2 regions of the Paenibacillus sp. FSL H8-0282 genome follow, and region 1 is predicted to be linked to the other one. Evidence: riboswitches for the same ligand, from Rfam matches in the RefSeq annotation. Region 1 holds a riboswitch; the other holds the start of a gene.
What was found. Region 1 has a riboswitch for cyclic di-AMP ahead of NST94_RS25225 (alpha/beta hydrolase). Riboswitches for the same ligand answer to the same signal wherever they lie in the genome.
Positions count from the first base shown of each region.

Region 1 (4,854 bases):
GGGGCCACAGAGATCAGCAGTCCGCCAGAAGTCACAGCGTCACATAGAATATAGCGGCTTAGTTGGTCCATCTCTTCCGGATAAAGAATGCTGCCTTCCAGATGGGCAAAGTTATTCTTAGTGCCTCCTGGAACAAATCCCTGTTCCGCAAGCTCTCTTACTCTTGGCAGCATCGGTACATCGCCTTGACGAATGATCAGGCCCGTGCCGCTCCCTTTAGCCATTTCCGAGGCATGTCCCAGTAGCCCAAATCCGGTAACATCTGTACAAGCATGTACATCATAAGGCTCCATGATTTCAGCCGCTTTTTTATTCAAAGTAGACATTACTGTCGTAAGGCGTGTGGTTTCTTCAGAAGATAGCTGATCCTTTTTAATGGAAGTTGTTAAGATCCCCACACCGATAGGCTTCGTTAGAATCAGCTTGTCTCCCACCTTGGCGCCCGCATTCGTTCTTACTTTGTCAGGATGCACAAGGCCCGTAACGGCCAATCCGAATTTGGGCTCTTTATCGTCGATGGAATGTCCGCCCACAAGAGTAGCTCCTGCTTCCTGTACTTTATCCGCTGCACCGCGCAAAATGTCACCGAGAATGCTTTTATCTAAAACAGAAATAGGAAAGGCCACAATATTAAGCACCGTAAGCGGCTTTCCACCCATCGCATAAATATCGCTTAATGCATTGGCTGCTGCAATTTGACCAAATGAATAGGGATCATCCACGATCGGCGTGAAAAAATCAACAGTTTGCACTAACGCTAATTCATCACTTAAACGATACACCCCTGCATCATCACTAGTATCAAGACCTACAAGTAGATCCGGGTTAGGAACAGTTGGTGGCAGACTACGAATAACCTGCATGAGATCGGCGGGACCGATTTTGCAGCCGCAGCCCCCTTTTGAAGATAATGAAGTCAGTTTTATAGTTTCAGCTTGAGACATCATGACTCAGCTCCTTTAGTATGAATTATCTTAATCTTACACGAGTAGATCGCATTGTACAAAATGCAAGAGTAGCAGATGCGTTGCTTACTACGCCTCCTTCTATAACTATTTAGAGTCTATTGTTCTTTCCCACGTCTGGTGAGCTATATTTGGTGCTGTGGTAGGGTAGGGACATTAAGTGGCGTTCTAGGTACAATATGCTTGTAAATGTTCAACATCCATCGGTTAGTAAAATAACCAAAGGCTGGCTCATTCGTAGATTTCACTACGGATAAGCCAGCCTTTAATTGGATGTCCATTATATTAGGGAAATCCTCCCTAATGTTCATCGATAATCGCTTTAAAATGAGGTTTTTAGGGAATTCCTCCCTAAAAATTCATGCAAATACCCATTTATGGCTAAAAACATCCTATTATTAGGGAAGTTTTCCCTAATCCATGTTCTAGGAGCCATAATCTCCTTCACTTTAGGGAGAATTCCCCTAAAGTTCAACCCAAAAGGACGTCCCATAGCCAGCTCGTGCTCCCTGGCTATGGGACGTCTTTTTTCTCACTTAAACGCTTCGCTTGTGAAGGTCTCCCAATAGATCAGCTAATCTGCTGAGTACCCTGCTGCTTCTCTAAGAAACGTTGAAGAATCGCATTGAATTGCTCCGGTTGGCACAGATTACTTGGATCTAATGCGTTCGGAATAATCGCCAACTGCGCATGTGGCAGCTGAGACACCATTTCCTTCATACAATTCACTCCAAATTCATTAAAGTCCCCTACAATACATAAAGCAGGACGTTTAAAAGCCTTTAAGCATCTGGTGTAATCAACATGGCTCGTAGCCAGCCTTTGCCGATATAGCTCCCGGGGACGTTTGTCCAGCAGCCCTCTTCTAATCTCATTGTAGGCCAGACTCCAGCGCTCTCGGTACATCATCCGAATCGAAGGCAACACCAGCTCGCTTGGGAGATAATACATTAGTAAACTGCAATATGCTGCCATAGTTTGTATTTTCCCTACTATTGTTGATCCGTGAGTCCTACAAAAGCTATCCGCAACCACAATGGCTTTTACACGCTCAGGATATTGTTTGGCAATATGCTGAACGACTAAGCCACCATAGGCGATTCCTACAAAAACTGCTTCACGGATACCTAGGTCATTCAACAGCATAATCAGATCCAGACATTGCGTCTCAATAATCTCATGTGGGGCCTCCAGCAGTTTACCAGACTTGCCATTCCCCCGTAAATCGCACAAAATCACTTTATATTTATCGGAAAAATACTCCAGCTGTGGTTTGAACATACTGTGTGTTAATCCATGTCCATGGATAAACACAACCGGAGTGCCAGTTCCATTGATTTCATAATAGAGCGAAGTTCCGTTCAGTTTAGCGATAGGCAAAGGTAACACCTCTTTCATAATAAATTCTACGACTATATCTGCTTAAAAACGCAGCAAAAAACCACAGAGGGATTCTCTGTGGCTATTCATCACTAAACACGCCATTCATCCTCTCTCCATACGCTTACGAGGTTAGCTGTCGGATTCGGGCAGTGAGAGTTGCCCTACCTGCAGGGATGCATATTATGCACCCGGAACAGGATTCACCCCATAACCAGTGCCGACTCTCACATCGGCTGCCAGTTGTTGGTTCCCCCGCTTTCCAGAAACGGAAATTAAGCGGATTGCTTATGTAATTGTAAATTTAAGATAATTCTCAGTTCTGAGATGAATCATACTCTTGTAAGGTTTTCTTGTAAAGGAGGGCTCTGGTCAAAATAATGTTGAAAGCAATGCTTTTCATTTCATATTAAGCATACTCTTCATTTTCTCTTTCTTTTGCTCTTGTTTACTCGTTTTCTTTAGAAAAACAGCTCTGAAGCAAGCGAAAAAGGGGGTGATTCACCAGTACTTTCCTATTTAATAAGAAACGACAATCTTCAATACCAATATTGGGCCAGTTTCTGTACCTTGGGGTGTTGGTCGTTTCTATGTCCCCGATCCGTTTGGCAAGCTTGTTAATATTATTTCACATGAACAGCACGAATGATTTCATAAAAAAGAAAAAAGCTAAGCAGAATCAGAGATATCCCCCTGTCCACTTAGCTTCCTTTTACAATACTATGGCTACAAAAGATCGGCGTTTTTCAATGCATGCTCCCAGCTTGGAAAAAAGAACAGCGCACTTCTCATAAGCTCTGGGTCGCTTTGCTTTACTTGTTTTTTACTGATCGAGCTTCCGTCGCTTTGCAGCTTTTTGATCCGACTTAATACTTCATCAGCCTCCAAAGGAATTTCCATTGAAACACTCCTTTCTCAGTGACCTGTTTCCCTTCATTTTCTCCATAATATGTTTATTTATTCCGTACTCTTAATTTCCCCAGATTAAACCATCTGATAGATGGGTTGTTCAGCAATGAACCGGGTAGGAAGCATGGGATATTTGTCTGCTAAGATTTCAGCTAAATATTTCATCCCCGGCGCTTCACTCTCCGCATGACCTAACATGATGAGCGCTTTAGATCTGCCTTGGTGCCCTGCATCCCGCACATATTCCGGAGTCTCCCACTCTGGTCCTTCTCCAGCAATAATTAAATCAAGATTGTGATCATTAAAAAGTGGAATAGCCATCGTCCCGCCCCCTCTGTAACCTACTAATATCCCTATGCGTTTGCAGGACAGAGACAGGTCACCAGCAGCGCGTACATAAGAGATCCCTAGCTTACTTTTAATATACTGAGCAGCTTCCAGTACAGTCATGGCAGGAATAGTGAGAATCGTAGCAGCCGCTTGCTGCTCTTCCACATAGTCTGACCAATCCAGCTCTCGCAGCAAACCCATCATAATCCCATCTTGCTCTTGCCGATGCCAATAATCATGATAACGAAAAATAGCTATTGGGGAATGTCCGATCAGACTTTTTTTCGCATGATAAACCGGATCACCTTCTAACCACTCGTTCGCCGCATGATGGCTATAAAATACACCTTCATGCGTGATCAGCAAATTGGCTCCTAACGCTATTGCTTGCTCCACAATATTTTGTGTGGCAGAAAAGGCCGTAATAATCCCTGTGACTTCAGTTTCCGGTTCCCCTGGGTTCAGAATATCCACAGTCCCTTCTACCTGTTCCACAGTTCCCATTAAATCTTTCAAAATCGCTCTAATCGTGAGGCTCACTATCATCATCCCTCGGTTCAAAATCTAATAAATCTTTCTGCCTTTAAGATCCTCAATTCCGCTCTTGCGGTAAAAATACGTATTGATCCGATCTCTCCATTCCTGCGCATGCTCTGCTTGCTCTTCAAGACGTTGCTTCACTTGCACATACAATCCACTATCCATGCTGCCTTCAAGTGATTCCCATGTTGCTAGAAGCTGTGCAGCCTGCTCTGCCCCCTCGAAATGAGTATCGTAGATATGTTGTATAACCGTTTGCCCCGATTGCAGAACATGCGTGTATGGAACATGATGGAAGAACAGCAGCAGCTCTTCTGGACAAGACGCTAGATTCTCATAATTTGATGCATTAAGACCCATATACTGTCCGCTATACCCCGTTCCCGATTTGACTGAACGATCCACACCAATGCCCTTATGATCCGCATAATGGTACGTTCCCCACTTGGCGTATTCATATCCATCCACATTCGGCCCATAATGATGATCCGGATTAACCATCCAGCCCACACCTAATGGAGCTGTGTAAGATTCGTAAATCCTCCATGAGTCCATTAACATCCCGCGAATAGCAGCCACTAGACCTTCATCAGTGCCAAAGGTAAGGCGAATCCATTCCTCAGCTATTTCTTTTGCCGTCAGCTCCGGATTCCAAATTAATCTCCCATATCCATACAGATTAGCTTGAGCTAACCCATGCCCCGTCCAGTTCATGTCATCCCCAACATTA
Region 1 is NZ_CP150146.1:5,825,875-5,830,728, forward strand. Features, by position in the region: gene selD (selenide, water dikinase SelD) at 1-944, opposite strand, end outside; gene NST94_RS25220 (hypothetical protein) at 1,091-1,276, opposite strand; gene NST94_RS25225 (alpha/beta hydrolase) at 1,536-2,363, opposite strand; cyclic di-AMP (ydaO/yuaA leader) riboswitch at 2,451-2,637, opposite strand; gene NST94_RS25230 (hypothetical protein) at 3,072-3,245, opposite strand; gene NST94_RS25235 (Nif3-like dinuclear metal center hexameric protein) at 3,330-4,088, opposite strand; gene NST94_RS25240 (alpha-glucuronidase family glycosyl hydrolase) at 4,149-4,854, opposite strand, start outside.

Region 2 (4,854 bases), 110 kb from region 1:
GTTTGAGGATCAACTGCGACTGGTCGTCTCAGAGCAGCATCCTTTAAATTTATCTTCCAAGCTAACCATGGATAATCTATCCCGGCTGCCTATGATTCTCTTCTCAAAGGGGACCTGGTACCGGCGTCTGACGGACGATCTATTCCAGCGCTGCGGGATTGATCCCGATGTGCGCATGGAGATTGACTCCTTCGAAGCCATCGTACGGCTGCTTCCGACTGTCAAAGCGGCTGCGTTGCTGCCAAAGTCTTATCTGCGTCCAGAACTGCTGAACGGTGGCGGGCTGGTGTCCTTACATATCAAGGAGCTGGAACAGACTCAACGGACCACCTGCCTGATCTACCGTGACGATGGAAGCATGAGCACGGCGGCTCGCAGTCTGGTGCAAGTTACCGAAGAGATGTTTCTGACAGAACGTGAGCAGTAAAGCCGGACCAAATGAATCAAGGGGCGCACCTATTGATCTCCAAATGAGGCAATAAGTGAAGTACTTATAGCGTAATTAGAGAATTTCTCCCTGAAGTTCAGAGATTTCTGTTCAGCAGACTTATAATTAGGGAAAACTTCCCTAATTTTCGGCCGATTCAGTAACTAACTAATAAAGGAATCCCTCTGTTTATTAGGGAGGAATTCCCTGATGTCGTTCATTTAGAGCGAATAGCGGCTATTTTTAGGGAGGTTTTCCTAATTAGTTCACACCCACTCTGTACATCGTACAAACAAAGAACGCATATCGCCCATAATGCACCGTCACAGATACCACAAATCATCTAATTGCAAGCCGTACGATAACCACACCTAGCAAGTCGCGCACCGACCAAACCAACATTATAGAAAACAACGCGTGGTCTAATGTCATACGACACAGTAAATCCATTACTTTTCCTACTCTTTACTCCATAAAAAAGAAGCTGCCTCCAAGTAGAATTCACTACTTTTGAGTCAGCTTCTTTTCCTATGATTCTTGGTTCACAACTTCACTCTCAAAACGGTCAATACTTTCATTAGGACCAATGAGTACCATAACATCGCCTTCACTCAAATAATCATGGGCAGTTGGAGCGACGATTATTCCGCTTTCCCTATTTAGGGCAACAATACTGCAGCCATATTTAGCTCTTGTATTTAAATCAGACAAGCTTCTGCCGTTCATGCAGGAAGGTACGGTCAGCTCGACAATTTTATAATCCTTGGACAGTTCAATATAATCCAGCAAATTGGGCGTCACCAGCTGATGTGCCACACGAATCCCCATATCCCGCTCCGGAAAAATAACCCGATCAACCCCCAGCCGCGACAGTGCGCGGCCATGAAGGATAGAGATTGCCTTAGCCACCACTTGCTTGACTCCAATCTCCTTCAACAAAATGGCCGCCAGAATGCTTCTCTCCATATTGTCACCAATCGCAACAATCCCACAATCAAAGTTCCGTACACCAAGCGAGCGCATAATTCCCTCATCTGTAGCATCTGCTACTACCGTATGCGTCAGCTGATCGCTCATTTCCTCCACGCGTTCTTCATGGTGGTCAATGCCGAGCACCTCGTAGCCCATTTCCATCAGCTCAAGCGCCAGGCTTGAACCGAAGCGACCTAAGCCGATTACTACAAATTGCTGTGCTTTCATTTCTAATTAACTCCTATCCAATAATTATTTTACCTTCCGGATACTTATACAGTGGTTTACCCTGTTTGGGACCGAGTGCATACGCTAAGGTTAGTGGACCTAGCCGACCTGCAAACATCGTCAGACAGAGTAGAATCTTACCGATCGCTGACAGTTCCGGAGTTAGCCCCATAGTCAGTCCTACCGTAGCAAAGGCGGAGGTCGTCTCAAACAAGATTGCCAAGAAATTACTGTCTTCAGTTGTGGAGAGTATCATCGACACAGAGGCGATTAACAACAAAGCCAGCAGCGTGATCGTTAATGCCTTGTAGATGCGCTCTTGAGCCAGCCGATAACGGAACAACACAACATCTTCCCGTCCACGCAGCATAGCAATTACAGCACCAATCATCATTGTAAAGGTTGTTGTCTTGATCCCGCCGCCCGTTGAGCCCGGAGAAGCACCAATAAACATAAGAATCACTATAAAAAATTGTGTAGCCTGCCGAAGTCCAGCAATATCTACTGTGTTCGCGCCAGCCGTACGGGGAGACACGGATTGAAAGAAGGCCGATAATATTTTACCGCCGAAATTCAGTGAACCCAGGGTACGAGTGTTAGTAAACTCAAATATAAAAATAACCAAAGCTCCGATCAGAATCAGCCCTGTGCTGGTGGACAGGACAACTTTACTATGTAGAGACAGCCTGCGGGTTACCCGAAACTCCACCAGATCTGACATTACAATAAAACCAATCCCGCCGGAGACAATCAGAAACATTACAATAATATTCACAAGCGGATCATATACATAATCAGTTAAACTGCGAAAATCCCCAAAAATATCGAACCCCGCATTATTAAACATAGACACCGCATGAAATATGCCATAATAAATCGCTTTTCCCAACGGCATATCAAAAGCCCAGCGAATAGACAGCAGCACAGCGGCACAGCCTTCTATGACAAGAGAATATATGAGGACTCTCCGGATCAGTCGCACAATTCCTTCCATAGAGCCTTGATTCATGGCTTCCTGTAGGATTAGCCTGTCCCGCAAAGATATTTTACGCTTTAACACCAGTGAAAATAGAGTGGCCATGGTCATAAAACCTAAGCCGCCGATCTGGATCAGGATCATAATTACGGTTTTCCCAAAAATCGTGAACGAAGTTCCGGTATCCAGCACAACAAGCCCTGTAACACAGGTTGCCGACGTTGAAGTAAATAATGCATCAATAAATTCCACGGAATTCCCGCTTGTGCTTGAGATGGGCAGCATAAGCAGCAGGGCCCCTATCAGAATGATCGATGCAAAACCAAGCACCAGTATCTGCGGTGGCGAGAGCTTCAGAAACTTAAATTCAGAAATCCTGCGAAACTGTGAAGCCACTTTGCTCACCTTCTTATCAAAAATTCCAACAAAAAAAGCACTGGAAAACCAATGCTGACTTGGTTCCTGCAGTAAATTAGCCTACGAGGTTAGCTGTCGGATTCGGACTGTGCAGGCTGCCCTATTCGTTCCCAGAACGAAATTCACCCCTGATGAAAGTGCCATTTATCGTGTACACTCCACTTTTCATCACTTCTTATGGTTCCCCCGTTTTCACCAGAAATTCGGCTACTATACAATTGCATACAAATTATATACGTTATTTAGTGAATTCACAAAGACACAATTAATGCTCATTCACATGAAAAAATGCGGTTTAAAGAGACTGCATCAAAAGGAGTGCCTTTTCTCATCACTTTTCCGTGTTTTCCCTGCAATTACACCGATTCTCATCATTCGTGCAGAAATGAACACGATAAAATTCATGGTATAAATTCACATGACTATTCTATACTATCTCTATTACCCATAAAAAGAACATATAATGTTTTTTGTAACCAACCAGGCACTAATACTATAATGGAACATAACATTGTCACAGTACATAACAAGGAGGCGTTACATGAATCCCGTCGGCCAGCCCTTACAGCAACGTGCCCTCTCCAAGAGGCTCATCATCTCGGGCATTATCGGTCTTATTCTATTTATTATGTTTCAGATTTCCCCTTCACTGCTTAGTAGTCCTACAGGTGAAGATACCACCGTCATTAGCAAGGCAGAAGCCCGTGATCAAGCCATATTATTCGCAGAACAAAAGCTCAACTACACCGAAGCACCAAACGATCAATGGAATGTACTTTACCAGACGGACTCTTCCTTTTATGGTTATATGTCTCGCGAGAAGCTTGTGGAGGACTACACCAAGAAAAAATTGGATCAAAAATATCCTTTTGATGTCTTTCGTGCAACGCTTACTCCTTCAGCGGAGCAAGAGCCGCAAATCATCGTTGACCTCAATATGTATAACGGTAAGATTGTCGCTTTCTCAAAGGCTGCAAAAGTTACCTCCGAAGAGGGGTCAGGCATCGCTTCCGTTGGTGCAAAAGAGGACAAGGGAGCTGACCTCACTCTAGCGCAGAAGGAGAATCTTGCTCGTCCTTGGCTTCAGGAATGGGAAGTAAATCCTGCCAAGCTACAAATTGAATCGAATACAGGAAGCCATGGGCTAGTGTATACGGATAGTACTGTTCAGGTCGGCGAATCCTTATTGCACTATTATTTTGATTTCAGTGGAGAGCAGGTATCCAGCTTTAATGCCGGATTCACTGCACCAGCTTGGCATACCTCCTACGTACAAGGACAGACCTCTTTAGCGGAAAAGCTAACATTATTCGGTTACGGTGTACCCACACTGATTTTAGGAATTCTGGCACTCGTCTACAGTATTCTTAGAAGAGAGCATACTTCCTTTAAACGTGGAGTATTCCTAAGCTCAGCCTATTTTGTAATCATGATGATCAGCACCTATAATATGCTGCCTGAATCAACGGGCGAAGGGCTAGAAGCACAGATTACCTCTGTCATTATGTTTATCATTTATGCTTTGTACAGCCTGCTGATGTCCTCCTTGCTCTACTTCTCTTTAGTGGGCGGTAATGGCCTATGGCGAAAAGAGGAAGGCATGAACCCTTGGCCCCGCGCCAAAGAGCCCGGCTATGGACAATATGTGTTGGACAGTATCCGGGCTGGATACATCTGGGCTTTCGTTCTGCTAGGGGTGCAGACGGTTATGTTCATCATATTATCGTTTACCTTGCACAATTGGTCTACTACAGACGCCACCCAATCTCCTTATAACATGAGATATGCTTGGCTTCTGCCTATCGTCGCATGGCTCGCTGGTTTATCTGAGGAA
Region 2 is NZ_CP150146.1:5,715,483-5,720,336, forward strand. Features, by position in the region: gene NST94_RS24745 (LysR family transcriptional regulator) at 1-427, shown strand, start outside; gene NST94_RS24750 (TrkA family potassium uptake protein) at 956-1,627, opposite strand; gene NST94_RS24755 (TrkH family potassium uptake protein) at 1,641-2,999, opposite strand; cyclic di-AMP (ydaO/yuaA leader) riboswitch at 3,064-3,239, opposite strand; gene NST94_RS24760 (CPBP family intramembrane glutamic endopeptidase) at 3,562-4,854, shown strand, end outside.
Region 2: it holds a riboswitch for cyclic di-AMP, as region 1 does, so the genes downstream of both, NST94_RS24755 (TrkH family potassium uptake protein) here and NST94_RS25225 (alpha/beta hydrolase) in region 1, are expected to answer to the same signal.